DNA from 4 places in the Shewanella sp. SM32 genome. Region 1 is predicted to be linked to each of the others. Evidence: predicted binding sites of a transcription regulator. Region 1 holds the regulator's gene; each other region holds the start of a gene.

Region 1 (7,585 bases):
GAACCAAAATGGCTATGCCCATCAACAAGATGATGAGCACACTATTTGTGCTCATCGGATATTGGTTTTTAGACACGAACAGACTCTTTTAAAATACATTCGGCCATGTTGTCTAAGGCTATCGACTGGGTGGCAATCCCAGCACTCGCAACGGCTTGTGGCATACCATAAACCACACAACTGGCTTCATCTTGCGCCCAAATGGTTGCGCCTACAGCTTTCAACATCCGCGCGCCTTCTCTGCCATCCGCCCCCATGCCAGTTAATACAACAGCAAGCACATCACCACTAAAGGCTTTAGAAGCAGAAGCAAAGGTGATATCCACACAGGGCTTATAATTCATATCAGCACTGCCTGCGATAACTTTTAATCGGCCACTTGCTCCAGTACGTTCAACCATCATTTGCATACCACCCGGCGCTAAATATGCACAACCCGGTTTAAGCAGATCGCCATTAGCGGCCTCTTTTACTTCAATTTTACATAAGCCATTTAAACGACTCGCAAATGCAGGGGTAAAAGCTGCTGGCATATGCTGAATTAATAGAATTGGGTGCGGATAGTTTGCAGGAAACTGCGTGAGTATTTTTTGCAGCGCAACCGGACCACCAGTAGATGTACCGATCAGCAATAATTTATACTGTTTACCACTTGCACGAATCGTCGTTGCCGTTGAGGTCCTAACAGGAGCTGCGACAGGCGTATGAGCCGATATACTCGTTGAACCTAAAACGCTACCTGTTGGACGCGCACTAGGTGTTGGCGCGACCACAGGACGTGCAATCGGACGAAACATTCTGCGTCGTCCCAATGCCTTAACTCTTTGTTGCAACAATAAAATGGCATCATCTTTGTTGGTCGCAATATCTTCAAAACGTTTAGGTAGAAAATCTAATGCACCAGCATCTAAAGCGTCTAACGTTGCTTTAGCGCCATCATGGGTTAAAGAAGAAAACATCAAGATCGGAGTCGGACACTTAGCCATGATTTCACGAACAGCAGTAATACCATCCATGACAGGCATCTCAATATCCATAGTGATAACTTGGGGATTAAGCTCAGCAGCCAACTTCACCGCTTCGGCCCCATTTGAGGCCGTCGCGATAACTTCCAGTTCAGGATCTTGATTGACTATTTCACTAACACGTCGTCTGAAAAAACTTGAGTCATCAACGACTAATACTTTAATGGCCATTCCATTCCTTAGCTTGGAAACTAATTCTTACTTTTCGCATAATGCTTTAGCAATCCAGGAACATCTAAGATCAGTGCAATACCACCATCCGATGTAATTGTCGCACCAGCCATCCCAGGTGTGCCATGTAACATAGCGCCAAGAGGTTTAATAACGACCTCTTCTTGTCCTATTAAGGCATCCACTACAAAACCAATTTGCATCATGCCTAATTGCACGATAACCACATGACCATGCTTTTTATCGCCATGTTTAAAGGTCGTTTTGTTTCTATGTAGCCAGTGTTCCAAATAGAACAAAGGTACGGCCTTATTACGTACTATGACAGTCAGTTGCCCATCAACAATATTGGTTTTTGTGAGATCGAGATGGAAAATCTCATTCACGCTAGATAGAGGTAATGCAAACACTTGTTTAGCGACATCGACCATTAAGGTTGGCATAATCGCCAGTGTTAACGGTACTTTAATCTCAAGTATCGTTCCCTTACCTTTCATGGAATCAATATGTACAGTGCCATTCAGCTGGGTGATACGAGTTTTTACCACGTCCATCCCAACACCACGGCCTGAAATATCTGAAATCTCAACTTTAGTTGAAAAACCTGGTGCAAAAATCAAATTGTAGGCTTCGCTGTCTGTCATTCGCGAAGCAGAATCTTCATCGAGCACACCACGGTTTATGGCGATTTTTTTGAGTTTTTCAGGATCCATGCCTGCGCCATCGTCTTCGATTTTCAGCAGTATATGGTCGCCTTCCTGACTTGCAGATAAGGTAATCGTTCCCGTTCTTGGCTTACCACTAGCTTCACGCTCATTTGGCATCTCGATACCATGGTCAACAGAGTTACGCACTAAGTGGACGAGTGGATCGGCAAGCGCTTCAACGAGGTTTTTATCTAAGTCAGTTTCTTCACCGACCATGATCAAATCAATTTCTTTGTTTAGTGTACGAGCAAGATCACGTACCACCCGAGGGAAACGACCAAACACTTTCTTGATCGGTTGCATACGGGTTTTCATCACAGCGCCTTGCAAATCGGCAGTAACGAGATCTAAGTTCGCGAGAGCTTTCGACATCTCCTCATCATCACGGCTGATGCCTAAGCTCACCAATCGATTACGCACTAACACTAACTCACCCACCATATTCATGATCTGGTCGAGTCGTGCGGTATCTACACGTACTGTTGTTTCACCCTGAGGCACATTCGCAGAGCTAGCCTTAGCAGGTGCTTTATCGACAACCGCAATTTCCACCTTAGGTTTTGCAGCAACGACTGGAGCAGGAGCTGGTACTGCGGCTTTAACTGGCGCAGGAACATGTGGTGCAGCAGTAGGTGCTACGGTCGCAACAGGGGGTGTAGGCGCTTTAACTTCGGCTTTCGCAGGTGCTCCGCCTTTCCCATGGAGTTCATCGAGTAATCGCTCAAACTCATCATCAGTAATTTCATCAGCATCTACAATCGGTTGAGGCGCAGGTGTTGCCACAACCTTAGGCTTAACAGGCACTTCAGCCTCAGCTTTAAATTTACCTGAGCCATGAAGTTCATCCAGTAACGCCTCGAACTCATCATCAGTGATGTCATCACCTGATGTTGAAGGTGTTTTAATTGGTGCAGCAGGCTTTGCAGCAACTGGTTCAGATACAAATGTGGTAGCAGCGACCGCAGGTCCCTTTCCTGAACCATGAAGCGCATCCAATAAAGCTTCAAATTCAGCATCATTAATATCATCGATACTTGAAGACGTATTTTCAATGGAAGATGAGTTATCACTTATATCAGCAGGGATTTCTTGAGGGGTAGGAGTATCAATAATGACTTCAACAACAGGTTCTGGCTCTGCAACCTTGGCGGAAGCGACTTCAGATGGCAAAGGTGCACCTGAACTGAGCATTTTAAGTCTCGCTAGCAAACCTGAATCGGCGGGGTCTTGTTGCTCGCCCTGCTGGGTTTGCGCAAACATGGTATTAATTGCATCAACAGCCTGCAAAATAATATCCATCAACTCTGCGTTAACGCTACGCTTGCCTGTCCGCAATAAATCGAAGGTATTCTCAGCCTCATGACAAACATCAACCATGGGAGTTAAGCTAAGAAAGCCAGCACCACCTTTAACGGTATGAAAACCTCGGAAAATGGCGTTCAGCAAGTTAGTATCATCAGGATTATTTTCAAGCGCAACGAGTTGCTCTTGCAGAAGCTCTAAAATTTCACCGGCTTCGATTAAAAAGTCCTGGAGTATCTCTTCATCTACATCAAAGGCCATCAAATTGACTCCCAGTTAGAAACCCAGACTCGATAGAAGATCATCCACTTCGTCTTGACCCGTTACCACATCTTGACGAAGCTCGGCATTCATTATCGGGCCTTCTGCTTCAATATTATTTTTCTGAGCAATCTGACTTTCAATCATAGGTTGCTCACCAAATACCGTCAGCATAGAAACCAGATTACTTTCTACTTCCATTACTAGATCAATAACACGACGTATTATTTGTCCTGTTAAGTCTTGAAAATCTTGCGCCATCAAAATTTGATTAAGCAATTCACGTAATCGAGTCGAGTCATTTGCACTACGAGACATAAGGTCTTGTACATCATGACAAAGGCCCTTAAATTCAGTCAGCGCTATCTCGCGTCGCATTAATCTGTCCCAAGATGGCATGACATTTTGAATATTTACGGTCACGGCATTAGCCAAAGGTAAACATTCTTCAACCGCATCCATGGTTTTATTTGCAGCTTGTTCGGTCATGTCAATAACGTAATTTAAACGTTGCTTGGCATCGGGGATCTCTGTATTGGCTAATTCAGCAAGACGATTATCAACTTGAAAATCCATCAGCGCACTATGAAGTTGCCGAGTTAATTTACCTACTTCTTCGAATAATTCTCGTTGCAGTGGAGCAGCAAGCTCCCGAAATAAATCATCAGCCTGACTTTGCTCACCTGCACTTAATAATTCAACTAAATGCTGAGCTTGCTCGAGCGTGATGAGCCCTGATGTTTGTGACTTCATAGCTCATCCTTGCTCAAGCGAGTCGTTCGAATATTTTATCTAACTTCTCTTTCAGCGTTGCAGCGGTAAAAGGCTTAACCACATAACCATTCACTCCCGCTTGAGCGGCAGCAATAATTTGTTCACGTTTTGCTTCAGCAGTTACCATTAATACGGGTAAATGCTTTAGCGAATCATCAGCGCGAATTGCTTTTAACAGATCGATTCCTTGCATACCAGGCATATTCCAATCTGTAACAACAAAATCAAAATCCCCCTTTTGCAACATCGGCAGGGCTGTTGAGCCATCGTCTGCTTCTTGGGTGTTATTAAACCCCAAGTCTCGCAACAAGTTCTTGATGATACGCCTCATTGTCGAAAAATCGTCAACAATGAGAATCTTCATATTCTTGTCCAAGGTTTCCTCCGGTGAGCTGACATTCTGTGCTCGATTAATAATTATACTTATGTCCAGTGCTTGAGTTTAGCTTTCAATCGCAACATTGCCTGACTTAATATCTGGCTAACCCGCGATTCACTGACTTCAAGAATGGCGCCAATCTCTTTTAAATTCAATGCTTCATCGTAGTACAGGGATAACACTAATGCATCTCTTTCAGGCAATAATTTAATTGCCTCAACCAGAGCAGAATGAAATTGGTTCTCAGCTAATGCTTCAAATGAATCATCATCGGACCGATCACTCACTGTAAGTATATCCTGAGATACGCCTAAATCTTCTATCCCTATGATTTTTCCGACAGAAACATCGTTAAGAATATGATGGTACTCATCGAGCGTCATATCAAGTTTTTCTGCAATTTCTGTGTCGCGTGCATCACGGCCCAGTTCTTGCTCTAACTCATCAATAGCGTGTGCAACCTTACGATTGTTACGATGAACGGAACGAGGGACCCAGTCGCCACGACGAATTTCATCTAACATGGCTCCACGTATGCGTATGCCAGCGAAGGTTTCAAATTTCGCACCCTTGCCACCATCAAACTTGGATGATGCTTCTAGTAACCCCATCATCCCAGCTTGGAGTAAATCATCTAACTGCACAGATGCAGGTAGTCTGGCGAGTAAATGATGCGCAATTCTTTTAACCAACGGAGCATACTGTTCAACGATCGACGATTTATTGTCTAAACAAGTATACGCAGCGGCTTTATTCACTCGTTTTTTCCTCTTGAAAATCTGGTCGTTGTACTAAACGCTCAACGAAAAACTCCAAATGCCCACCAGGTTGCTGCGGCACAGGCCAGCTCAAAATTTTATTTGCCAATCCTTGATACGCAATCGCCGCTGGTGATTTAGGATAAGCTTCAACCACCAATTTTTGTTTACGAACTGATTTACGTAAGTTTTCGTCAAATGGAATCGTGGCGACTAATTCAAGTGCAACATCTAAAAATCTGTCGGTCACTTTACTGAGTTTAGCAAATAATTCCATACCTTCGCGTAAACTAAGCACCATATTGGCAACTATTTTAAAACGGAACACGCCATGCTCACGGCTGAGAATTTTAATCAGGGCGTAGGCATCGGTAATCGAAGTGGGTTCATCACAAACAACGACTAGCACATCCTGCGAAGCACGTGAGAAACTGAGCACCATATCTGAGATCCCAGCCGCTGTATCTACGACTAGAATATCAAACTGAGTCCGCATCTCACTAAATGCACGGATTAATCCAGCATGTTGCGCCGGGCTTAATTCCACCATCCCCTGTGTTCCTGAGGTGGCTGGTACTATGCCTATCCCCTTTGGACCACGAACGATAATATCGTCAAGCTCTGCATCACCAGAGAGAACATGAGAGAGGTTACGCTCGGCACGAATACCCAGCATGACGTCGACGTTTGCTAAGCCAAGGTCAGCGTCAAGTACCAAGACACGCTTGCCTTTTTCGGCTAATGCCACAGCAGTATTAATAGAAACGCTGGTTTTACCCACGCCTCCTTTGCCACCAGTGACCGCGATTACTTTCACTTTTTCGTTATAGGGTTGATTCATCATACGTAAACCACTTGCTTGATCCAGGGTCATAAATCTACTCAAATGCACAGGCCATATTATCTGACCACGCTGTGTCTTGTAATGATTGTTGTTCTGTACTATCTAACGCTGCGAGTGCCTGCTGGGCTAAATCTAGGGTATCCGCAACTTTCATATCTTCAGGAACTCTTTGTCCATCAGTAATATAACTTAATGGTAATCCGTTTTGGATCAACACACTTAATGCCCCTGCTAACGACACAGATTCATCGAGTTTTGTGAGAACGACACCAGATAGGGGAATGCGTTTAAAATGATTGACTGCATCTTGCAGCACACGGCGCTGCCCTGTCGCAGACAGTACCAGATAACTGCGGATAGGTATCCTGCTATTTGCAGTTAAATTATCAAGTTGCTGGTAAAGGCGCATATCTCGCTGTCCCATGCCAGCCGTATCTATCAATACTAGCTTGCGATTCCTAAACTGATAGAGAATTTGCTCTAATTCATTTAGATCATGAGCTTGCTTTACTGGGCAGCCCATTATTTTGCCATAAGTTGCTAATTGCTCATAGGCTCCGATGCGATAATGATCTGTGGTAATTAAAGCAACATGTTCAGCACCATGATGTGCCGCAAAACGGGCAGCAAGTTTAGCTAATGACGTTGTTTTACCAACGCCAGTAGGACCAACTAATGCAACCACCCCGCCCTGCTTAACAATGTCATCGCCCTGATTATCAAGCATATTAGCGAGACTTTGTGGTAATGCTCTGACTAATTCAGCCGGCGTATAATGCTGGCTCAGCGCGGCTAATTTATTCGCAACCGCAGGGGAGAATTCAGCCTCAAGCAATTTGGCTTCGAGCATAGCACCGACGGGATCGATGCGTTTTTTATGTTCCGTCATCAAGGAGGATACTTGATGTGTCAGTAAATTACGCAGTGATGCTAATTCATCACGCATGGCCTCAATATCGGCAGTTTGCTTCTGAGAGGTTTGCGGTTTCTTGTCAAACGTCGCCGGAGGATCACGACGTTCGGGCTTCGCTGCGGCTGGCGCTTGTAACCCTTTAGCCCATGCAGGTAACTCGGCATCAACTTGCTGATGTGACATTTGTTGATTCAAACGGCTTTGCTGCTTCTCAAGTAAGGCTTGTAATGAGTCTGCAGGTGCGGCTGGCTTAGCGCGAGTTTCTACACGAACTGGCTGCTTAGCACCCAGGGACACGAGATCGTCGCTCACGTCCATAAAGGTCGGTGCAGGCGCAGTGGCTGCAGTTTTCGCTTTAGGTTCGTCATAGTCAACGGCAGCGACAATTTCGATGCCACCGTTCACTTTTTTATTTGACATAATGACGGCATCTGAGCCGAGTGTTTCTTTC
Region 2 (7,585 bases), on a different contig from region 1:
GCGCACCGGGGGAAGGGCCACCAACCTTGCTCGACTATTTGCCTGCCGACGGCTTATTAATTATCGATGAATCCCATGTGACTGTGCCGCAAATCGGCGCTATGTACAAAGGTGACCGTTCCCGTAAAACCACACTTGTGGAATACGGTTTCCGCTTACCGTCCGCCTTGGATAACCGGCCGCTCAAGTTTGAAGAGTTTGAGCAATTGATGCCGCAAACTATCTATGTGTCGGCAACACCGAGTGCCTACGAGCTGGAAAAGAGCGAAGGCGAGATTGCTGAGCAGGTCGTGCGGCCAACGGGATTACTCGATCCTGAATTAGAAGTGCGCCCCGTTGGGACCCAAGTGGACGATTTATTGTCTGAAATCGCCAAGCGAGTGGCCGTCAATGAGCGGGTGCTAGTGACGACGCTGACTAAGCGTATGTCGGAGGATTTGACTGAATACCTCGACGAACATGGCGTAAAAGTGCGTTATCTGCATTCGGACATAGACACTGTCGAACGGGTTGAGATCATCCGCGATCTGCGTTTAGGTAAGTTTGATGTATTGGTTGGGATCAACTTATTGCGCGAAGGCTTAGATATGCCTGAAGTGTCATTGGTGTGTATTTTAGATGCCGATAAAGAGGGCTTCTTGCGCTCTGAGCGCTCGCTCATCCAAACGATTGGCCGCGCGGCGCGTAACGTCAATGGTAAAGTGATCCTCTATGCCGATCGCATCACCAATTCGATGGAGAAAGCGATAGGTGAAACTGACCGACGTCGTGAACGTCAGCGGGCGCACAACTTAAAACACGGTATCACGCCTAAGGGCGTCGTTAAACGGATCACCGATGTGATGGATGTGGATGATAGCCGCGACAGTAAAGCTGTGTATGGCAAAGTGGCTGAGCCTAAGTCCCATTATCATAAAGCCGATGCGGCAGAGTTGAGCCATCAAATCGATCAGCTTGAGAAGAAGATGCATGAACATGCGCGCAACTTAGAGTTTGAACAAGCGGCGGCAATGCGTGATGAAGTCAAGCACCTGCGGGACCTGTTGATCAAAGCCTAGATTTATTCTTACGCTCAGCATTAAAAAAGCCGTCCAGCAATCATGCTGCGACGGCTTTTTAATATCTTGACTTGGGTTAAGCAGGGACTTTTGATGGGCTCATTTTTAGCTTGATAAACACCGCTAAAGCGCAAATCAGCCCGCAGATTAAACCGACCAAATGCGCCTCAGTTGCTACGCGCGCACCTATCATGGCGGTGACATCACTGCTGGCACCATAAAGCTGTTCGTAACCGACCTTGATGATAACGCCAACGAGCAGCAGATAGCCTGAGCGCAGCTTACGGACAATATCCTGCACTGCGCCGTAGGCGAACAAACCATGCAACATACCGCTTAAGCCGACATAACCGAGCAATTGCGGATAGCCTAAATACAAGCCTATACCTTCAAGTAAACATAACACGAAAAATAGTGCACTTAAGTCTTTGAGATGATAATGAAAATGGTGCAAAAATAGCACCACCCACAGCCCTGCAAGGTTCATCAATAGATGCCATTGATTCGTGTGCAGTAAATTTCCACTGATTAATCGCCACCATTCACCCTCACTAATTGCACTGCGGCGATAGGCGAGTAAGTTATCGACATCGGGGCTTGCTAAGCCTGCGGCATACAAACCCGCACAGATCAGACTCACCATCAGCGCGACCCAATAGGGACTGCGTGTCATGCTTTAGGCTCGCTGGCGTCAACCTCAGCCATAACTGCTGCTTTATTCTGTAGATAGTCATCTAATCCACGTTTGCGAAGATGACAGGCAGGGCAATCACCACAGCCATCGCCAATCACGCCGTTATAACAGGTGAGAGTATGGTGGCGAACCAGATCAAGTTGCTGATATTTATCCGCCAGTGCCCAGGTTTGCGCCTTATTGAGCCACATTAAAGGCGTGATGATTTTTAGTTGTTTATTCATGCCTTGAACTAAGGCGGATTCCATCGCTTTGACAAAATCGTTACGACAATCAGGGTAGCCTGAAAAATCGGTTTCACACACGCCTGTGATAATCGCCTGCGCTCCTAATTGATAGGCATAAATGCCTGCAAGCGTTAAAAATAGAATATTACGGCCGGGCACGAAGGTATTGGGTAAGCCATTTTCCATCAACTCGTGTGAAACGGGTATTGCATCACGGGTGAGGGCTGAAATAGCTAACTCATTGAGTAAGGTGACATCCATGACTTTATGGCTGGTGATCTTCAAGCGTTTTGCTAAGGATTTGGCAACTTCAATTTCTTCGCGGTGGCGTTGACCGTAGTCAAAAGTGATCCCATGTACTTCATCGTACTGGGTTAGGGCTTGAATAAGGCAAGTTGTTGAGTCTTGTCCGCCACTGAATACCACCACTGCTTTGGACACCACTGTTTTTGACACTAAGCTCGTTGACATAAAGGATTTCACTTCACCGTAGAACAGGTATTAATAGGGCGTTAGTGTAACTCAGGCCATTGGGCTTGCAAACTCTGACTATAGGGTCGAAATAGGCTTTCTCGGCGCAAAAACTTGCAGCTCAAGCTAAAATCCACTATAAATGCCGCCCCAGAAAAGTGGAACGTCAGTATGAATTACCCTGTCAACGAAGTATTTGAAACCATTCAAGGTGAAGGTGTATTTACCGGAGTGCCCGCCATATTTGTCCGCCTACAAGGTTGTCCCGTGGGATGTGCTTGGTGCGATACGAAACAGACATGGGATGTGCTTGAAGCCAATAAGGTCTCGCCAGAGCAAGTGATTACCGTGGACGGCACCATTGGTCGCTGGGCTGATCATACGGCGCAAAGTCTTATCGCTGCCTTTCTCGCTAAAGGTTTTACTGCGCGGCATATCGTGATCACCGGCGGTGAGCCTTGTATGTATGATTTACGCGAATTAACCGAGACCTTGCACAGTCAAGGCTTTGCGACTCAAATCGAAACCAGTGGCACCTTCGAAATCAACTGTGCTGATGACACTTGGGTGACAGTATCACCCAAGGTGAACATGAAAGGGGGCTATCAGGTATTAGCACAGGCGCTGAACCGTGCCAATGAGATTAAGCATCCTATCGCTACTGAAAATCACATCGATGAACTTGATGAGTTACTGCAAGACATCGATATTTCAGCGAAAACGATTTGCCTGCAGCCGATTAGTCAAAAGCCTAGAGCGACAGAACTGGCGATGAAAGTGTGTATCGCCCGTAATTGGCGCTTATCGATCCAGACCCATAAGTATTTGAATATTGATTAATGCTAATCTGCAAAGCATAAAAAACGCCTCACAGTTGTGGGGCGTTTTTTATGGTGGATGTTTTGTGGATTCTAAACCTAACGACTTAATACAGTTGCTTAAACAAGCTCACTTAACTGGCCGAAATGATTAAATGCTGCAAGTTGGCGCTGATAGGGCGCAATATCGCCGATGTTAGCTGTAATCCAATCTGTATCGTAATAAGTATCAAGGTAACGCTCACCCGAGTCACAAATGAGGGTTACTATTGAGCCTTGCTCTCCACGCGCTTGCATTTGTACCGCCAGTTGCAATGCACCGTACAGGTTGGTTCCTGTGGATGCGCCGGTTTTACGGCCAATCAATTGTTCTAACCAATGAATCGTCGCCACTGATGCGGCGTCGGGAATTTGCAGCATAGTATCTACAACTCCAGGAATAAACGATGGCTCGACTCTCGGTCGACCTATGCCTTCAATCTTACTGCCATTGCAACAGGTTAAGCTGGCATCGCCGCTCTGATAGAAATCAAAAAAAACGGAGTTTTGCGGGTCGACCACGCAAAGTTGTGTTGCCAACCTCTGATAGCGAATGTAGCGGCCTATGGTCGCCGATGTGCCGCCAGTGCCTGGGCTCATCACTATCCAGCGCGGGATCGTGTGTGGCTCGCGCTCCATCTGATTGAAGATAGAGTTGGCTATGTTGTTATTACCGCGCCAGTCGGTTGCACGCTCGGCGTAGGTGAATTGATCCATATAATGGCCGCCAAGCTCTGCGGCAAGGCGCGCCGATTCTGCGTAAATCTCACTGGAATGATCGACAAAATGACATTGACCGCCATAGAAAGTGATCTGCTCAATCTTCTTTTTAGCTGTGCTTTTGGGCATTACGGCAATAAAAGGTAAACCGAGTAAGCGGGCAAAGTAGGCTTCAGAAATCGCCGTGCTGCCCGATGAGGATTCGATAATCGGCGTGCCTTGCTTAATCCAGCCGTTACACAGGGCATAGAGGAAGAGTGAGCGGGCGAGGCGATGCTTTAAGCTGCCTGTCGGGTGGGTACTTTCATCTTTGAGATAAATATCTATGCCATCGAGCATAGGTAATTCAAGCTTAATCAAGTGGGTATCGGCGCTGCGCTGAAAATCCGCTTCAATCTTGCCTATCGCGTGGGCTTCCCATGTGGGGCAGAGTCTGTGAGCGCTGTGAGAATCCACTGGTGGTTGAATCGTGTTAGAAATCATAGTAGTCACATCGAAAGGGATCATTTTCAGAGCATATCACAGGGACGGGCAAAGCGGTTTTATTGGATGAGCTTGAAGTCATTCGCTTAAAGTAGAACACGACGTAATTGAAATCAAAAATGTCGTCCACCAAGAAGTTTACTTAATATAGAAATGCCAAGAATTTAATCAGATTAAGCTGGAACAGTCAGATTAAGTTGGAAAAGACTATGCGGAAGTGGAACAAGAAGAATATGCGAGGGTGAAAGAAATGGTGGAGGGAGAAGGATTCGAACCTTCGAAGGCTGAGCCGTCAGATTTACAGTCTGATCCCTTTGGCCACTCGGGAACCCCTCCACAAACTTTCTTTTTAGTTTTACAACTAACTTTTAAAATTGTCTTTCAAAACATCATCAATAACGGACTTGTTTATCAAGACAAAACTAAACATTGGCCATGTTTAGCTTTTGAAAAATGATTATCTGCGTTAGAGATAAAGATGGTGGAGGGAGAAGGATTCGAACCTTCGAAGGCTGAGCCGTCAGATTTACAGTCTGATCCCTTTGGCCACTCGGGAACCCCTCCACGAATACCTTTAACGCTTTTGTAAAACTCTACATCATTTTTGAACAACACGATAAAACTTGCAGTGCAAATGGTGGAGGGAGAAGGATTCGAACCTTCGAAGGCTGAGCCGTCAGATTTACAGTCTGATCCCTTTGGCCACTCGGGAACCCCTCCTCAATTGCGGCCGCCATAGTAGTCAGAAACCTTTTCCATGTAAATACCCAATTTAAAAATATTCCTAAAGTTATGTATCAAATGGTCGATTAACTAACAACGAATTGTTTTGACGATGTTTTTTTATGCAAATTGATGTTCCTTTAGTCAACGAAGCCCAAATTGGCACCCGCTTAAACGCGGCGATAGAAAACGACAGACGGGGTGAATTCGCCCTGTTGCTGTCGTTACTGTCGGTTGACGCTCGGGATATGGCACAATTCCAATGGCAAAATGAACTTGATATGGCGCAAAAATTACAACGTCAGTTCGAATTGCCACCGCAGCAAAGTTTAATGGCGGATTTATCGTCTGCTGAGCCTGTGGTTGATAACAGCAGTATTTTTATGGCTCAAGGTCCACGTGCGTTTCAATTACAACAAGCATTGCGACCGGAAGCCTTAGTCATCCGTGGCGGCGAGTCAGTCGCAATGGCAGAAGCGCTAAGTAACTGTGACCATGTGACTCAGCTGAGGCAAAGGGGCCAACTAACCGCACCCAAAGTCGAGATCATGCACTTTGCTGATCAATTGGCAATCCAACGTAATCTTGTGCCTTTGCTCGCTTCAGCCTAAGGCCGTCTTCCCGCAAGTGGTCTTCAATACCCATCGGGTCAATCTGATCCATTTCGATAAATAAGCGTGAGCTAAAGCCAGTTATCTTGAAGCTTAATTACCTATAATTCGTATTAACCTATCGAGTTAAAATTTACCGCGTTAAAAATTTAACGAGCATATTTTAGTGATGCCGTTAATCAGTCGCTCTATACATTAAGGAATACAGATGAAAGGCATAATAGAAGCACAGAGCCCGACAGTGAATGACACTTGCACCGATTGCGGCAGCTTTGTCGATATCGGCGCCGTTATTGATGAGCACGATACGTTATTGACGTTAAATTTTGTTGGCGATAGCGCTCAAGCGGATGCTGAAAGCATGGCAACACGCGCTCAAACTCGATTTGCTGAAGTGCAAACTGAATTTGTGACTAAAGCTGAAGGCGTCGACTTACTGCTGACCTTCAATGTCAGCGCGGAAAAAATGATTTTTCAATTGGAAAACGGCCTGTAATTTTTAAAGCAGCACTTTAGTTTTTAGTCGGTTATGGATATCCGGAAATCGCGCTAATTGCCTAAAAATGCTGCTATTGTTAACCAAATTGTAATAAATTGTAATAAATTGTGCCACATGTTGCTGTGCTTACAACAGTTAGTGTAATCTGCCTCCAAATAAGAATAATTCAATCAGCTTAATTCTAAATTTCAAGGTAAGTTTGCTAACAGCAAAGACCTTTAGCCCAACACGAAGTTTTGTAGGGAACCAGCGTGAAGCGACGTCAGCATCAGCATTTATTGGAGTCTTTGGTACAGTCAACTGCAAAACAGCAGGGCGATTTCACAAAGACGGCAGAGTTAACCACAGAGTTGTTGTGCCAGAATTTAGCGGTTTCTTTGGTATCAGTGTGGACTTTTTCATCTGATCAACAAACCCAATCACTCGTCGCACAATTTGGTTCTATGATGTTGCAAGACATTCATAGACCTAAGTTATTACAAGATTGCCCCCGGTATGTACACGAGCTCAAAACTCTGCGCCATATCGATGCAGGCAATGCCCTTACCGATCCACGTTTAAGTGAATTGGCTGAGTGCTATTTTATCCCGAGGCAAATCAACTCGAGTCTTGACATCGCCATTCGTATCAATGGCCATCTCGAAGGTGTGCTCTGCATCGAACGGGCACAATTGACTCCCCACTGGCATGACAGTGAAATTCACCTCGGGTGCCAGATGGCTGACCAATTAGCCCTGACCTTAGCGACAAAACACAGCTACGATAAAGAAGAAAGCTTGAGTTTATTTCGCTGTGCCACTGAACAATCGCGACAAATCAGTATGTTAATTAATCTGCATACTGAAAAAGTCGAGTATGTGAATCAGGCGCACAGTGAAATCACCGGCATGCCCCGTGAGCAGATTATCGGCGCGAATATTCGTGAGTTGGCTTTTTTCAAGCAGCATGCCCAATTAGCCGAGCAAACCCTAGCGCAAATCTTTAGGGGCGAAATTGCCAAAGGCGAAGTGCAGTTTAGTCGTGCCGATGGCAGTCGTTATTGGCTGACATACGTGCTGAGTCAGTTCATTACCGATCGCGGTAATCATTATGCCTTGGTCTCGTGTGAAGAAAATACCGACGAGCATAACTATAAGTCAGAGCTTGAACGGCTTGCTTGGCGTTGTGGATTAACGGGACTACATAACCGTACTCATTTTAATCGAGTCCTTGAACGTACCACGAAGGGACTGTTGTTATTAG
Region 3 (7,585 bases), on a different contig from region 1:
CTGGTAAGGCATAGCCCGTCGAAGCTAACCGTGAGGGCAAAGCATCACTCTGTCTTGGGCTTATCCGGCGAACGAACATAAGCAGTAAGGCGATTAAGCAACAGAGTAAACTGGTGATCAGCGCAAGACTGAGGCTGTTAAGACTCAATTGCCAAAAACTCTTATCCCAGCTTTGTTCAAAGTAACCAATCGCATAGGATAATAAAATCCCGAAAGGTAACAGAAAGGCTAATAGCAATAGCATGCCGCAAAAGCTGAGTGCGACCAAGGTTTGAGTCATCGAGAGTCGATACAAGTCAGTGACTTGTATACGTGATTGTTTTTGGAATAACTGCTGTTTACGACGGGCAAAACGCTCAAATCCAATCAGACTAAATACCACCAGCAAGATAATCGCCGATAACTTAGCGGCGGCGGTCAAATTGCCATAACCCAACCAAGTGTCATACACGGCTGTCGTTAAGGTGGGCACGGCAAAATAGTTAACCGTTGCAAAATCAGCGGCCGTCTCCATCGCCACTAAAGCCACCCCAACGGCGAGCGCAGGCCTTGCCATAGGCAAAGATAAACGCCAAAAACTTTGCCACGGTGAACAGCCCATAATGCGCGAAGCATGCGCCAAACTTAAGGATTGCTCCATAAAAGCGGTACGCGCCAAGAGATAAATATAGGGAAACAATACCAGCGACAACATACACGCCGCGCCGCCTAAGGTACGAATATCGGGGAAGAAATAATCCTGCGGTGAGTCCCAGCCAAATATCGAACGAAGACCGCGCTGCACTGGCCCCGCATAATCGAGTAAATCGGTATAGACGTAGGCAACAATATACGCAGGCATAGCGAGGGGCAATAATAGCGCCCATTGCAAATATCGCCTGCCTACAAAGTCACAACGAGCCATCAACCAAGCGCAAGGTAACGCGAGTAATAACGCCCCCAGACTCACCCAGAAAATCAGCAATAAACTATTAATGATATATGTCGGCAGAACCGTTGCCATCAAGTGCCCAAACACGGCTTCGTCAGGCTGAAAAGCTTGAAATATCAACGCAAATAGTGGCAATACCAGCAAGGCGGCCACGGCATAACCAGCAAGCGACCAGCTTCTGGCTAATCCTAAAATCATGTCAATCCTTAAAACGTCACAGCGCCAATCACTGGCGCTGATAACCTAAATCTGCATTTTGTCGCTAGCACTGGAGCTAGAGATCAAACTGCACTTCATCTAATAGCTTAACCGCCGCTTGGTGATATTCTGCCAACTTAAAAATGGGCAATTGATCTGACTTAAACTTACCCCATGAAGCCACTAAAGATGAAGGTGCCACATCGGCTTTCACTGGATATTCCATATTCACATCGGCATAGGCCTTCTGAGCAACATCGGCGGATAAGAACTCCATCAATTTGATCGCATTGGCTTTATTAGGCGCATGGCGAGTTAATACCATGCCAGACACATTCACATGGGCACCGCGGTCAGCTTGGTTCGGGAAGTTGAGCGTCACAGCTTCGGCAATCGCCTTTTGCTCAGGATCCTGCAACATATTGCCGTAATAGTAGCTATTACCAATGGCGATCTCACACACACCTTCTTTTACTGCGGCAATTTGCCCCCTGTCGTTCCCCTGAGGTTTACGGGCTAAATTAGTTTTCACGCCTTGTAACCAAGTTTTTGCCTCAGCTTCACCGTGATGAGCAATCATAGATGCGACTAACGCTATGTTGTATGGATGTTTACCACTGCGAGTACAAATCTTTCCTTTGTATTTGGGATCGGCTAATTCTTCATAGGTCAATTGCTGCTGGCCTAAACGATCCTTGGCTGTATAGAGATTTCGCACCCGCATAGTCAGGGCATACCACTGGCCATCGGGATCGCGATACTGCGCAGGAATATTGCTCTCTAGCAGGGGATTTTTGACTGGAGAGGTTAGATCTTTATCCACTAATTCAACTAAACGTGAAAAATCAGACGTCAGCACAAGATCCGCTGGGGATAAACGGCCTTCACGGACGAGACGCTCGGCAATACCGTCTTTAGCAAATACCAAATTCACACCTATGCCAGTTTCTTCGGTGAAACGCGTCAGGATAGGCTCCACCAAGAAAGCTTGACGATAAGAATAAACGGTTAATTTATCATCTGCATTCGCTGAATGCCCAACCGACATTAACCCAACAATAGCCGCGCAAGTTACCCATTTCATTACCGAATTCTCCCCAAAGTGATGACGTGTTCAGTAAAATTTGAACACTAACGCATTAATGATAATGCTTATCAGTTTCGCAAGAGTAATAGATACAGAACTTGAGAGCAAGCAGCTAATTAACTTTATGTTTTTAATGGTATTAATCTGAAAATTTGAGATTATCTCAAATCAAACTAAACTGAACCTTAATTTGATAAAAATGCTTTCAGGAGGCGTTATGTTAACTGTTTTGCTGCTAGGCGTAGCCGCAATTGTGCTATTTGGCTTATTCAAACTCAATACTAGTCCCAAAAGACATAAACACTCTTCTCAAGCTGCAGATCCCAGTATTAATAAAACTCACAGTTTTCACAGTGTGAGCATAGTGAATAACGGCAGTTGCTGTGAGCAGATTGAAGCGCTTTCTGGAAAACGATTTTTATCGAAAGATGCGCCCGAAATTCCGATGGAAGAATGCACTATGGCAAACTGCCAATGCCGCTATCAACACCATGAAGACAGGCGCCAACTAGGCAATGATCGCAGAGTAGAATATGGGGTTACTCGTGAGTTATTCGGCGCTTTTGGTGAACAAAATCGCCGTGATAGGCCAAGAGGAAGACGCGCAACCGACGGTTGAGCATCCTCTGCGGATTATTGGGGACGAGTTTGAATAAATGCAGGTAAATCACGCATTTCACTGAACCAAAGTGCTGTCGCAGGTGCAACCTTACGCCAATCTAGCTCTGGATGTCTAAAATCCACATAATCGAGTAAGCAAATCAAGGCTAATTGCGGTGCTTGAATCGTGGTTTGGGTGATCACAGTTTGAAGCTCAATCTGCATAAGGCCGCGCAGCAGTGCTTGTTCAAAACGTGCAGTCCAAAATACTGATCTCACGCCTTCTTCTTCACGCATTTGCTCTTGGCGTAATTTCACCGCGCTATCGATTAAGCCTTTGACTAAAGAATACTGACACTCCAGCACCCAGTTATTATTTGAGATCCCAAACATCTTACGATCGCCAAGCTCTGCATCTAGGTAACGCATGATCACTTCACTATCGAATAGTGCTACACCATCGTTGGTAATAAGACATGGGATCTGTCCTAACGGGTTAGCATCGAGTAATTCTGCGCTGTTTTCAAAGGGATTAACTAACTGCTCTTCAATATTGTTAATCCCTAGATACTGGATTAAGGCTCTTACACAACGGGCATAGGGCGAAGCTTGAGAACTTAACAACTTCATCAAAAATTTCCTTTTGTTTGCATTAAACGCTATGGCTTTTTAGGGGCAAGAACGGCAACAAGTTTACTCTCGCCTTCTATGTAAAATTGAGATTACCAGTATTTTTCAACGGTAATTTGCCCAGGAGCACGGCGTAAATTCTTCACCAACCCTTTATCGAGTAAAGCGGCTTGCGCACCATTAATCATACCCGGATTGCCGCAGATCATAACTTGAGAGTCAGCTGCGTTTAAGGTTAGTCCTGCCTTTTTTTCGATTTCACCCGAGACTATTCCCTCGGGAATGCGGCACTGTAAAGCATCGGCAAAGGGTTTACGGGTCACACTCAAGACTAATGTAAATTGTTCAGGGTATTTGCGTTCTAAATTACGCAGCTTATCAAGATATGCCAAATCCTGTGCCTCGCGCACGCCATACACAAGCACGACTTTTTCAAAACGCTCCCAAGGTTCATCGGTGTCGAGCATAGACAAAAATGGCCCTACTGCTGTTCCTGTGGCTAAAAACCACAAATGCTTCCCTTGGAGTTCACCCTTAGGAATTTCAGCTAAGGTCATAAAACCAGTCGCGGTTGAGGTAATTTCAATTTCATCGCCTATTGCAAGGTTGTGTAATTGAGGCGATAACAGGCCATCCTCTACCGCAACGGCGAGCACCTCGGCATAGGGTTTATCGGGAGAATTAACTAAGGAGTAGGCTCTAGCCACACGCTTATCATCTTGCATTTGACTTAACTTGATAAACTGACCAGGAATAAATGGAGCTAACTCGGCAGCAATGCGCAATGAGAATAACTTATCACTCCAATCAATACGTTCTATCACTTGTCCCCTAATCCACATAACTTGCCCTCAAGCGAAACGTTAAATAGGCTTCCAGCATAGACTTTTTTCTGCACAACAAAAACCCCTTATATAAGGGGCTTATGACTATAACGCTGAATATAGAACTGAAAATACTGAGGTATTAACTCGGACTCTATGCTGTCTCATCAGTCTTCTTGTTAAAGCTATCTCTAAAGGCTTGCAGCCCCTCTTGCACTAAGCTGTAGGTTTTATCGACACCATCGGCAATATCACCCTGCAATACTTTAAGGCCGGACAGAATATCTTTAGCCTCTTTAAAGCCATTGTCGATGGCACCGCCAATAATCCCCATAAAGCTATCGAGTTGATCACTTAGACTCATACCCGAATTTTGTTGTTGGTGAATGCTAAAAAACTGCGTCGCAAAACTCACGATACGATCTGCAGTCGCTTCTGGAGAAGTATCTACGCCATTATCGTAAGCCGTCTGAATCGCGTTCTCGCCCATAGTGGGCGCTAATTCTTTATTAATCGACTCTATCGCTGCGCGATAAAGCAAGGCCATAGACTGATCGCCTGACTTGATATTCACATCTTGCTGTGCCGATAAAATCGCTTGATTCATCAGCTGCTTGCTCGTTTGCTGCGCAGTTTGCTTCGAGGTTACTTCTGTGGCTTTCGCGTCCTTCGAATCACTCACTTCGGTGCCCTTAGACGCCGTGTTTTCAGCATATTTTTTCTGTGGCAAAGGAGTACTTTGCACTTGAGGGGGTTTATTGATTTCCATGATGACTATCCATTCAATTCGGGTCGACTTAATTATCGACCAAAATTTAACCAGCTTTAGTAATTTTTAGAATTGAAGTACCATCTGACCACAAGGCCATGATAAGGCCCACATAAATTAAGTGGGTTCATTCTTTAATAAGGTGCATAAAGCGCCAACCCACCGCAATGCAGATCATTACTATCGCTGAGCTTAGACATAAGCCAATAGAAAAGGATGTTACACCATGGCAGCAGGCCGCAGTTTGAGTCATTTCCGCTTTCACGAGTTTACACTAATCCTTAAGCACTATTTTAAGCATAATCTGGGTATCAATATAAAACGCTTTAGCCTGCTAACAAGCCTCGTCATATTCACTTGCCTCGGCTTTACTCCCATTAGCCAAGCTCATGCGGAGAGCAGACTAATTATTTTAGTCAGACATGCGGAAAAAGCCGACACGCCAGCCAATAACCCGCAGTTATCACCCAAGGGAGAAATACGCGCAGCATCACTGATCACTGCCTTGAGCCGCACGCCGCTGTCGCAACTTATTGCGACTCAATACCTAAGAACCCAACAAACACTCGCGCCCATCGCCGAGGCTCGCCATTTACCTGTGACGATAGTAGAAGCAGCCAAACCTATCGAAGGACATATTCAACACATTGTCGAACAAGTGCATGCTGTAAAGGGCAATACACTCATCGTTGGGCATTCAAACACTGTCCCACTGATCATTAAAGCCCTTGGCGGACCAGAGATCCAAGCGATCAGCGAAGATGACTATAGCCAGCTGTTTTTACTCTCTCTTAATGATGACCAACCTGCGAGCTTGATCGCCACCCGTTACGGACAAGAATAAGGATAAATAACATGAGTGAACTCAATTGGTTTATGTGGGGACTCGATCTATTTTCAGGGCTGTTTTTGATTGTAATAGGACTCGCTGTACTCGCGGTTATTTACATGTATATCGCAGATAAAATGCAGACCAAACAAGCGGTAAGACATAACTACCCAGTAATTGGTCGCTTTCGGTATCTGTTCGAGAAACAAGGCGAGTTCTTTAGACAATACTTTTTCGCCCAAGACAGAGAAGAACTGCCATTCAACCGTGCAGAACGCAGTTGGGTTTACCGCGCGGCTAAAAATGTCGATAGAACTATCGCCTTTGGTTCAACTCGCCCCTTAGATAATGCTGGTACCATTATGTTTATGAATACCGCCTTCCCAACCCAAGATGAAGAGATCACACCCATTCATCCACTGACAATTGGCACCAATTGCCGCCAACCCTATACGACTCAAGCTATTTGTCATATTTCAGCCATGAGCTTTGGGGCTCTATCGCGCCCAGCAATTACCGCCCTTTCCCACGGTGCAGCGCAGGCGGGTTGCTGGCTTAACACAGGTGAAGGCGGCTTGAGCCCTTATCATCTAAAAGGTGGCTGCGATATCGTCTTTCAAATTGGAACAGCCAAATACGGTGTACGTAATGAGCACGGACATTTAGACGATGAAAAGCTCAAGTCGATAGCCATTCATCCCGAAGTCAAAATGTTTGAAATTAAAATGAGTCAAGGGGCTAAACCGGGTAAAGGTGGCATTTTACCAGGGATCAAAGTCACAGCTGAAATTGCCCATATCCGCGGTATTCCTCAGGGTTATGACTCTATTAGCCCTAATGGTCATATTGAATTCAAATCCGTGAACGATATTTTGGATATGGTTGAACGAGTACGTGAAGTTACCGGTAAACCAACGGGCATTAAGGCCGTACTCGGTGACGTACAGTGGCTCGAAGATTTATGTGATGAAATCGAACGTCGTGGCGAAGACTCTGCCCCCGACTTCTTTACTTTAGACAGTGCCGATGGCGGCACAGGCGCTGCACCACAACCTTTAATGGATTATGTCGGATTACCACTGAAGGAAAGCTTACCAATCCTAGTTAATGTCTTGATCCAACGAGGCTTGCGTAAACGCATCAAAGTCATCGCTTCGGGTAAACTCATAGTGCCATCAAGAGTCGCTTGGGCTTTAGCATTAGGTGCAGACTTCATCGCATCGGCCCGCGGCAATATGTTCGCCCTAGGTTGTATTCAAGCCTTACAGTGCAATAGAGATACCTGCCCAACGGGCATCACAACGCACAATCCCAAGCTACAACAAGGACTCGATCCTAGGGATAAATCGGCTCGTGTTGCTAACTATAATCATAATTTACACCATGACTTAGCCTTAATTGCGCACTCTTGCGGAGTGACAGAACCAAGACAACTCAAACCCTCACATGTCCGAATTGTACTCGATAGCGGTTTATCCATTTCACTCGATAAATACTATGCACATATGGATAAGTAGCCGCGAACCCTCGCGGTTAATGGCGAATACAACTTTCGTTTATATAGGGTTTACATAAGGTATATTTGAATGCGTATCACAAAAGAGGTAAGATCCGTGACGTGAGACATTATTCAAATGTCTTACCCACAATTGAACTTAAGGAAACACTTTGAAATCTAGCTTCGTAAGCCAACTGCCCGCCAGTAAAACTGTAAGCA
Region 4 (7,585 bases), on a different contig from region 1:
ATATCGACAACCGTCGCATCTAAGCTTTCGGCAGCGGTTAATGCCGATGCGAGCAAGGTACCAAAGTTAAGTATGGCAATACGCTTACCGATGCGCTTAATGACACCTTTACCAATTGGCAACGCAGTCATGGACTCGACTTGCATCGCTCCCGTGGCACTACCCCTTGGGTAACGCACCGCACTTGGGCCCGCATCATAGCAATAGCCAGTGTAGAGCATTTGACGACATTCGTTTTCATCGGACGGCGCCATGATCACCATATTAGGGATACAACGCATAAAACTTAAATCGAATGCACCTTGGTGGGTGGGACCATCGGCACCGACGATACCGCCACGGTCAATGGCAAATAACACGGGCAATTGTTGTAGTGCGACATCGTGAATAAGCTGATCATAGGCGCGTTGCAGGAAAGTCGAGTAAATCGCGACTACAGGCTTGAAACCTTCGCAGGCAAAACCCGCCGCTAAGGTGACTGCATGCTGCTCGGCAATCGCTGCATCGAAATATTGTTTCGGGAAGCGCTGGGAAAACTCCACCATGCCAGAACCCTCACGCATCGCAGGAGTAATCGCTAACACTTTCTCATCTTGTTCGGCAATGTCGCACAACCATTTACCGAAGACTTGAGAAAAGGTCGGCAAACCGGGTTTGGTGGCCGGCTTTTTAAAGAGTGATGGGTCAAACTTAGGCACAGCATGCCAACCAATAGGATCTTTTTCAGCAGGTTCATAACCACGACCTTTTTTGGTCATGATGTGCAGCACCTGTGGACCTTTCAGATTACGCATATTGCGCATGGTCTCGACCAGAGCGTCTACATCGTGGCCGTCGATAGGACCTATGTAGTTGAAACCTAACTCTTCAAATAGAGTGCCAGGAACGACCATACCTTTGAGGTGTTCCTCAGTGCGCTTGGCCATTTCTTTGATGACTGGCATACCTTTCAACACTTTTTTGCCGCCTTCGCGCAGTGTGGTGTAGAAACGGCCTGACATCAGTTGTGCTAAATGATTGTTGAGGGCGCCGACATTTTCTGAAATCGACATTTCGTTGTCGTTCAGTACCACGAGCATGTCATTGTGCAAGTCGCCCGCGTGGTTCATGGCTTCAAACACCATGCCGCCGGTCATAGCGCCATCGCCGATGACAGCGACAACTTTACGACCTGCTTGTTCTTTTTCTGCAGCTATCGCCATCGCCAGTGCGGCGCTAATCGACGTGCCTGAATGGCCAACGCTGAAAGTGTCGTATTCACTTTCTTCACGCCATGGGAAAGGATGTAAGCCATCTTTTTGCCGAATGGTGTGCATTTTGTCACGTCGACCCGTGAGAATTTTATGGGGGTAGGCTTGATGGCCTACGTCCCAGATCAGTCGATCAAAGGGGGTATTGTAGACATAGTGCAGTGCCACAGTGAGTTCTACTGTGCCGAGCCCAGAGGCAAAATGTCCGCTGGACATGCCAACAGACTTAAGAAGGAACTCGCGCAGTTCATCGGCTACTTGTGGTAAAAGTGCCTGAGGAAGCTGGCGGAGCTCATTGGGGGTGTTGGCCTGCGCCAACACGGGAAACTGAGAAATGTCCAAACTCATAGCGAGATACTTCGACTCTTATTATATTCTTCGCTCAATGATATAGCGGGCGAAGTCTGCAATTAACTGGCTATTGTATGGCAATTTAGCCAGCGCTGATAGTGCCTCTTGGATCAGTTGTTTGGCGGTGTCTTGTGCACCTTGTAGTCCAAGTAGTTGTGGAAACGTACTCTTATTCGATTCAGTATCAGAGCCTTGCGGTTTACCTAGCTCTTCGGTGGTGGCTACGATGTCAAGGATATCGTCTTGTACTTGGAAGGCGAGTCCGACCGCACGAGCAAAATCCATCATAGCAGCATACTGATCTTTTGGCGCGTTTGCGGCGATCAAAGCTAACTCAACGGCGCAGCTGATAAGGGCGCCAGTTTTCATATTATGTAGCTGAGTTAACGCTTTAAGATCAATATGTTTATCGGTCGAGGCTAAGTCTATCGCTTGGCCTCCACACATACCACGATAACCTGAGGCTTTGGCTAATACTCTTACCATAGCAATATGTTGTTCGCTGCTGATCCCTGCTACGGCTTCGGTGACAATTTCAAAGGCTAAGGTTTGCAGAGCATCCCCCGCTAAAATGGCCGTCGCTTCATCAAAGGCGATATGCACTGTCGGCTGGCCACGGCGCAGCTCGTCATCGTCCATGGCGGGTAAATCGTCGTGGATTAATGAATAAGCATGGATACATTCAATGGCTGCGGCGCAAGCATCTAACTTTTCGAGTTCGACCCCAAACATGCGTCCTACACTGTATACGAGGAACGGTCGAATGCGCTTCCCTCCCAATAAGGCACCGTAAGTCATAGCGGCTTTTAATTGGGGAGCGGTATCTTCAAGCGTACTAAAACGCTGTTTTAATTGATCATCAACTCGTTGTTGATATTCTTGAATGGTACTGACTAACACGCTTATTCGCCCTCAACGGCATAGGGGGATAGGGGCGCATTTTCGTCTTGTTTCAGTAAAATGGCCACTTTTTGTTGGGCTTGTTCGAGTTTTGCTTGGCTATTTCGAACGAGATTGATGCCACGTTCAAATTGTTTTAACGCGTCATCGAGGGAGATATCGCCTTGTTCTAGATCGGCAACGATGCGTTCAAGTTCGCCAAGGGATTCTTCAAAACTAAGATTTTCGGGTTTCTTCGCCACGTTCAGGTTTCCTTTGATTTAGCGGACACAAGGTATATCAGGGCGGCGTAAGGGTCAAATTCAGACTAAAGATATTTGCTCAATAGCACGCTTTGTTACTGAAATTTTTCCAGAAAATATAAATTGTCGCTAAACTTGCTTAGTGTGTGTCCGATAACTGACAATAGTATCATCATTTGTATGGTAATTTTTAACTGGATAAACAAGGCTCGTATGTGTGTCGGTGGGATTATCTTATTCGGTAGAATAACTGAGTGTTCTTGCTTACCCAGAGTAAGTATTATGTCGTTTATTACGAAAATTGAGGAGCCGTTGTGGATTTAGCAACAATAATCGGAATTGTGGGAGCCTTTGGTTTTATTCTCGGCGCTATGGTGACCAGTGGCGGCTTGATGATTTTCGTTGATGTGCCCTCGATCCTGATTGTGTTCGGTGGGTCCTTCTTCGTGGTAATGATGAAGTTCACTCTTAAACAGTTTTTAAGCGCCGTTAAAATTGCTTTGAAAGCTTTTGTATTTAAGATTGATAAACCAGAAGACTTGATTGAACAGTCAGTGACTATGGCAGATGCTGCCCGTAAAGGGGGGTTTTTGGCATTAGAAGAGGCGCAAATTAGCAATACTTTTATGCAAAAGGCTGTCGATATGTTAGTCGATGGTCATGATGGTGAAGTAGTGCGTGCAGCTCTAGAGAAGGACATCGCTCTAACGGAAGAACGTCATCGTACGGGGATTGGCATATTTAGAGCCTTTGGCGATGTTGGGCCAGCGATGGGGATGATAGGTACACTCGTTGGTCTCGTGGCCATGTTATCAAATATGGCGGATCCTAAATCTATTGGTCCTTCGATGGCGGTTGCGTTGTTAACCACATTATACGGCGCTATGGTTGCTAACATGGTTTGTCTTCCTATCGCGGATAAGCTAACGCTTAGGATGGGGGAGGAAATGCTTAACCGTAATCTTATTATGGATGCGGTATTGGCGATTCAAGATGGACAAAACCCGCGGGTGATTGAAGGCTTTTTGAAAAACTATCTTGCTGAAAAAAATCGTAAAATCGATACAACGGACGGAGAGTAGCCCATGGCTAAGTGCAATTGTCCACCGCCCGGAGCACCGCTCTGGTTGGCAACATTTGCCGACTTGATGTCGCTGTTGATGTGTTTCTTCGTATTGTTATTGTCATTTTCTGAAATGGACGTGATGAAGTTTAAGCAGATCGCGGGCTCAATGAAGTATGCCTTTGGTGTGCAAAATAAGGTGGAAGTTAAAGATATCCCGAAAGGGACTTCTGTCATTGCCTTAGAATTTAGACCCGGTCGCCCCGATCCGACTCCGATTGAAATCATTAACCAGCAAACGAATGAAATGACTGAACCTGTATTGGATTTCCAAGCGGGTGAAGACGATAGTGCGGGCGGCGTGCAGCAGCAAAATGGTTCTCAGCGGGGTGGCGAAGCGAGTGCTACGGCGCAAGAAGTGGCCGATGCGGTTAAAGCGGAAGCGGCAGCGGCGCAAGAAAAGATCAATCAGCAAGTGAAGAAGATGGCGCAGGAGCTCAATAAAGAGATTACCGATGGAGCGATTGAAATTGAGTCATTAGGTCAGCAGATTATTATTCGTATACGTGAGAAGGGTTCATTTGCTTCTGGCTCAGGTTTCCTGCAGCCTCGATTTAAACCTGTGGTACGCTCAGTCGGCGAATTGTTAAAAGATGTGCCAGGCGTCATCACAGTGTCAGGTTACACGGATGATATGCAAATAAGCGATGAGCTCTATAGTTCTAATTGGGATTTATCCAGCAAACGTGCCGTGGCAGTGGCCCATGAGTTAGTACAGGTCAGCGGCTTTGATTCTAATCGAATGAAAGTGGTTGGTATGGCGTCTAACAATCCGATTGTGCCTAACGATTCTCCGGAAAATCGTGCCCGTAACCGCAGGGTTGAAATTGCTATTGAGCAAGGTAAAGCTAAGGAGTCTGAAGAAATTCAGATCGGTAATTCGCCTTAAGTGTTTAGATACTCTCCCAATTTAAAGCCGCAATAATCTTGCGGCTTTTTTATTGAGCTAATGTGGACTTTTCCCTTTTAGTTAACGTGTTATGCATCAAATCACTGTGGTTGATTTAAATCCATTTGGGCTTTACGTTAATCACATTGAGTGTGTAATCCCTAAGTTTCCTTGACCATCCCTCAACGACTTATTGTTAATAATTTATCTCAAATCACTTATTTTAAGCAGGGAAATTCACACCATTCGAATAGGCTTTAGTGACATTATTTCAGCCTAATTAGCTGCCGTGATTTAGTCATTAATACGCGATGAATACGCCACAAATTTGGCCTGTGTCGCTGTTGGCTATGTGCGCTGAAACTCGCCTTTTTAGGTTGCTTGGGTATATAATCCCCCGATTATTCTTTTAACCAATTTTGCTGTTTTAAAATTGCCCGCGGAAATCCCATGAAGTTTATTGTAAAGCTGTATCCAGAAATCATGATGAAGAGCAAGCCTGTACGCATGCGCTTCACCAAAATGCTCGAAACTAACATCCGTAATGTGCTTAAAAAAGTTGACGAAGATGCAAAAGTGCAGCGTCAATGGGACCGCATTATGGTGATGGTACCAAAGGATAAGCCTGAATTGGCCCAAGCTTTCGGTGAGCGTCTGGCGTGTATTCCTGGCATTGCACACGTAGTGCAAGTGGATGAGTACAGCTTTGAATCTGTTGATGATATTTATCAGCAAGTCTTGCCTGTTTACCGTGACCAACTCGCGGGTAAAACCTTCTGCGTGCGAGTCAAGCGTACTGGCGATCATGATTTTAATTCTATTGAAGTTGAACGTTATGTCGGTGGTGGCTTAAACCAGTTTACCGATGCGCTGGGCGTGCGTTTAAAGAATCCGGACATTACCGTTAATTTAGAGATTGAGCGCGATAATCTTTATATGGTGACTAAGCGTATTGAAGGTCTAGGCGGTTTTCCGATGGCAACACAGGAAGATGTATTGTCCTTGATTTCGGGTGGTTTTGACTCTGGCGTATCTAGCTATCAATTTATCAAAAAAGGCGCTCGTACCCATTACTGCTTCTTCAATCTGGGCGGCGCACAGCACGAAATTGGTGTAAAACAAGTGGCTTACCATTTGTGGAAAACCTACGGTGAATCCCACAAAGTGAAGTTTATTTCTGTGCCTTTTGAGCCTGTGGTTGCTGAGATTTTAGAGCGTATCGATAACGGTCAAATGGGCGTTGTATTGAAACGCATGATGATGCGTACCGCGGCGCGTATCGCCGAGCGTATGGGCATTCAAGCCTTAGTTACCGGTGAAAGTTTAGGCCAAGTGTCTAGCCAGACCCTGACCAACTTAAACGTCATCGACCGTTGTACTGAGTTATTGATTCTACGTCCCTTAATCGCCATGGATAAGCAAGACATTATCAACGAGAGCCGTAAAATCGGCACCGAAGATTTTGCTAAATCAATGCCTGAATATTGCGGCGTAATTTCGCAAAAGCCGACGGTAAAAGCGGTATTAGCTAAGGTTGAAGCGGAAGAGAAAAAGTTCTCTGAGGATTTGATCGATCAGATCATCGCCCAATCTGTCACTATCGATATCAGGGAGATCGCAGAACAAATGGATACTCGGATTACTGAGACAGAAACGGTTGCCAGTATCGATACTAACCAAGTGGTCATTGATATTCGTGCTCCTGAAGAAGAGGAAAGCAAACCGCTGCAAATTGAAGGTATTGAGATAAAGCGCATCCCATTCTTCAAGTTAGCGACTCAGTTTGCCGATCTCGATAAGCAAAAGACTTATTTGCTCTATTGTGAGCGTGGGGTGATGAGTAAATTGCAGGCATTGTATTTAATCGAGCAAGGTTACACGAACGTGAAAGTGTATCGTCCATAAGTCGGGCGAAAACCTGCCCATTGCCGTATATCGTCAGTGGGATTGATTTGCTATTCAAGTACAAAAAAGCCGCATATTAATGCGGCTTTTTCTTTGCTCTTACTGAGCGCGACCTGAGTTTCAGTGTCGTTTAGGTTATTCGGCTTTAACGACTTGCTGATGAGATGCGACATCGTCTGTGGCAATCAACAGAGTGGCTTCTTGTAGCACTTCTTGGTGCATTTTATTCATTGCAGTGGTTAAATCTGCAGTGATATTGGCTTGCAAGTCGCTTGTGTCGATGACGATTTCGTCAACGAGTACATTTGCACTGGCATTAAAGCTGAGTGCTGAGACTAATATTAACGCAAACGCCGATTTTAAATTGAACATAGTCGCCTCCGGGCTGACAAATTAACGCTGTCAGACATTCCCATCATCAACTTTGAGATTGTCTAACTTAGGTATTTCATAGCTATGGATGTTTCATCGCTATTGGTGTTTCGTTGATAAGCTGTTTCATTGGCGCAAAATTTAACCAAAAACGCTGGCCTTTACAAACGATTAAATGTAACAATACGGATTAGAAAAACTAATTAAAAAACGAGACTGAGATCACTATGTCGAGACGATTACCACCGCTTAATGCGGTTAAAGCTTTTGAGGCAGCCGCGCGGCATTTGAGCTTTACGCGGGCAGCGGAAGAATTGTTTGTTACACAGGCTGCGGTGAGCCATCAAATAAAGGCATTAGAAGATTTTCTCGGATTAAAATTATTTCGTCGAAAGAACCGTTCTTTGCTATTAACCGAAGAAGGGCAAAGCTATTTTCTCGACATCAAAGATATCTTTATTCAGCTTGCCGATGCCACCGACAGATTACTCGCCCGCAGTGCGATTGGTTCGCTGACGGTCAGTATGTCACCCAGTTTTGCGATTCAATGGCT

What was found. Region 1 encodes FliA, which starts transcription of late flagellar genes. Its sites were predicted from a motif close to CTAAAGNTNNNNNNNNNNNNGCCGATA; they were not measured.
Region 2: the regulator FliA is predicted to act here: its motif matches at 5,295-5,321, upstream of L5M10_RS05125 (VC2046/SO_2500 family protein).
Region 3: the regulator FliA is predicted to act here: its motif matches at 5,073-5,099, upstream of L5M10_RS16230 (DUF5610 domain-containing protein).
Region 4: the regulator FliA is predicted to act here: its motif matches at 2,873-2,899, upstream of pomA (flagellar motor protein PomA).

Annotation. Positions count from the first base shown of each region.
Region 1 is NZ_JAKKRO010000013.1:23,778-31,362, reverse strand. Features, by position in the region: gene L5M10_RS07395 (membrane anchored protein in chemotaxis locus) at 1-55, opposite strand, end outside; gene L5M10_RS07390 (chemotaxis response regulator protein-glutamate methylesterase) at 69-1,196, opposite strand; gene L5M10_RS07385 (chemotaxis protein CheA) at 1,217-3,466, opposite strand; gene L5M10_RS07380 (protein phosphatase CheZ) at 3,482-4,219, opposite strand; gene cheY (chemotaxis response regulator CheY) at 4,233-4,616, opposite strand; gene L5M10_RS07370 (RNA polymerase sigma factor FliA) at 4,664-5,377, opposite strand; gene L5M10_RS07365 (MinD/ParA family protein) at 5,370-6,251, opposite strand; gene flhF (flagellar biosynthesis protein FlhF) at 6,256-7,585, opposite strand, start outside.
Region 2 is NZ_JAKKRO010000008.1:46,980-54,564, forward strand. Features, by position in the region: gene uvrB (excinuclease ABC subunit UvrB) at 1-1,058, shown strand, start outside; gene rrtA (rhombosortase) at 1,135-1,731, opposite strand; gene queC (7-cyano-7-deazaguanine synthase QueC) at 1,728-2,450, opposite strand; gene queE (7-carboxy-7-deazaguanine synthase QueE) at 2,622-3,290, shown strand; gene L5M10_RS05105 (PLP-dependent cysteine synthase family protein) at 3,389-4,534, opposite strand; tRNA gene L5M10_RS05110 (tRNA-Tyr) at 4,762-4,846, opposite strand; tRNA gene L5M10_RS05115 (tRNA-Tyr) at 4,990-5,074, opposite strand; tRNA gene L5M10_RS05120 (tRNA-Tyr) at 5,146-5,230, opposite strand; gene L5M10_RS05125 (VC2046/SO_2500 family protein) at 5,356-5,844, shown strand; gene L5M10_RS05130 (DUF406 family protein) at 6,053-6,340, shown strand; gene L5M10_RS05135 (putative bifunctional diguanylate cyclase/phosphodiesterase) at 6,595-7,585, shown strand, end outside.
Region 3 is NZ_JAKKRO010000043.1:9,877-17,461, reverse strand. Features, by position in the region: gene L5M10_RS16255 (ABC transporter permease) at 1-1,129, opposite strand, end outside; gene L5M10_RS16250 (Fe(3+) ABC transporter substrate-binding protein) at 1,206-2,213, opposite strand; gene L5M10_RS16245 (hypothetical protein) at 2,434-2,835, shown strand; gene L5M10_RS16240 (glutathione S-transferase N-terminal domain-containing protein) at 2,850-3,446, opposite strand; gene L5M10_RS16235 (ferredoxin--NADP reductase) at 3,539-4,288, opposite strand; gene L5M10_RS16230 (DUF5610 domain-containing protein) at 4,425-5,039, opposite strand; gene L5M10_RS16225 (SixA phosphatase family protein) at 5,266-5,883, shown strand; gene L5M10_RS16220 (FMN-binding glutamate synthase family protein) at 5,895-7,385, shown strand; gene L5M10_RS16215 (hypothetical protein) at 7,537-7,585, shown strand, end outside.
Region 4 is NZ_JAKKRO010000068.1:4,539-12,123, forward strand. Features, by position in the region: gene dxs (1-deoxy-D-xylulose-5-phosphate synthase) at 1-1,598, opposite strand, end outside; gene ispA ((2E,6E)-farnesyl diphosphate synthase) at 1,620-2,501, opposite strand; gene xseB (exodeoxyribonuclease VII small subunit) at 2,504-2,743, opposite strand; gene pomA (flagellar motor protein PomA) at 3,058-3,825, shown strand; gene L5M10_RS20115 (flagellar motor protein MotB) at 3,829-4,755, shown strand; gene thiI (tRNA uracil 4-sulfurtransferase ThiI) at 5,206-6,660, shown strand; gene L5M10_RS20125 (hypothetical protein) at 6,796-7,032, opposite strand; gene L5M10_RS20130 (transcriptional regulator GcvA) at 7,260-7,585, shown strand, end outside.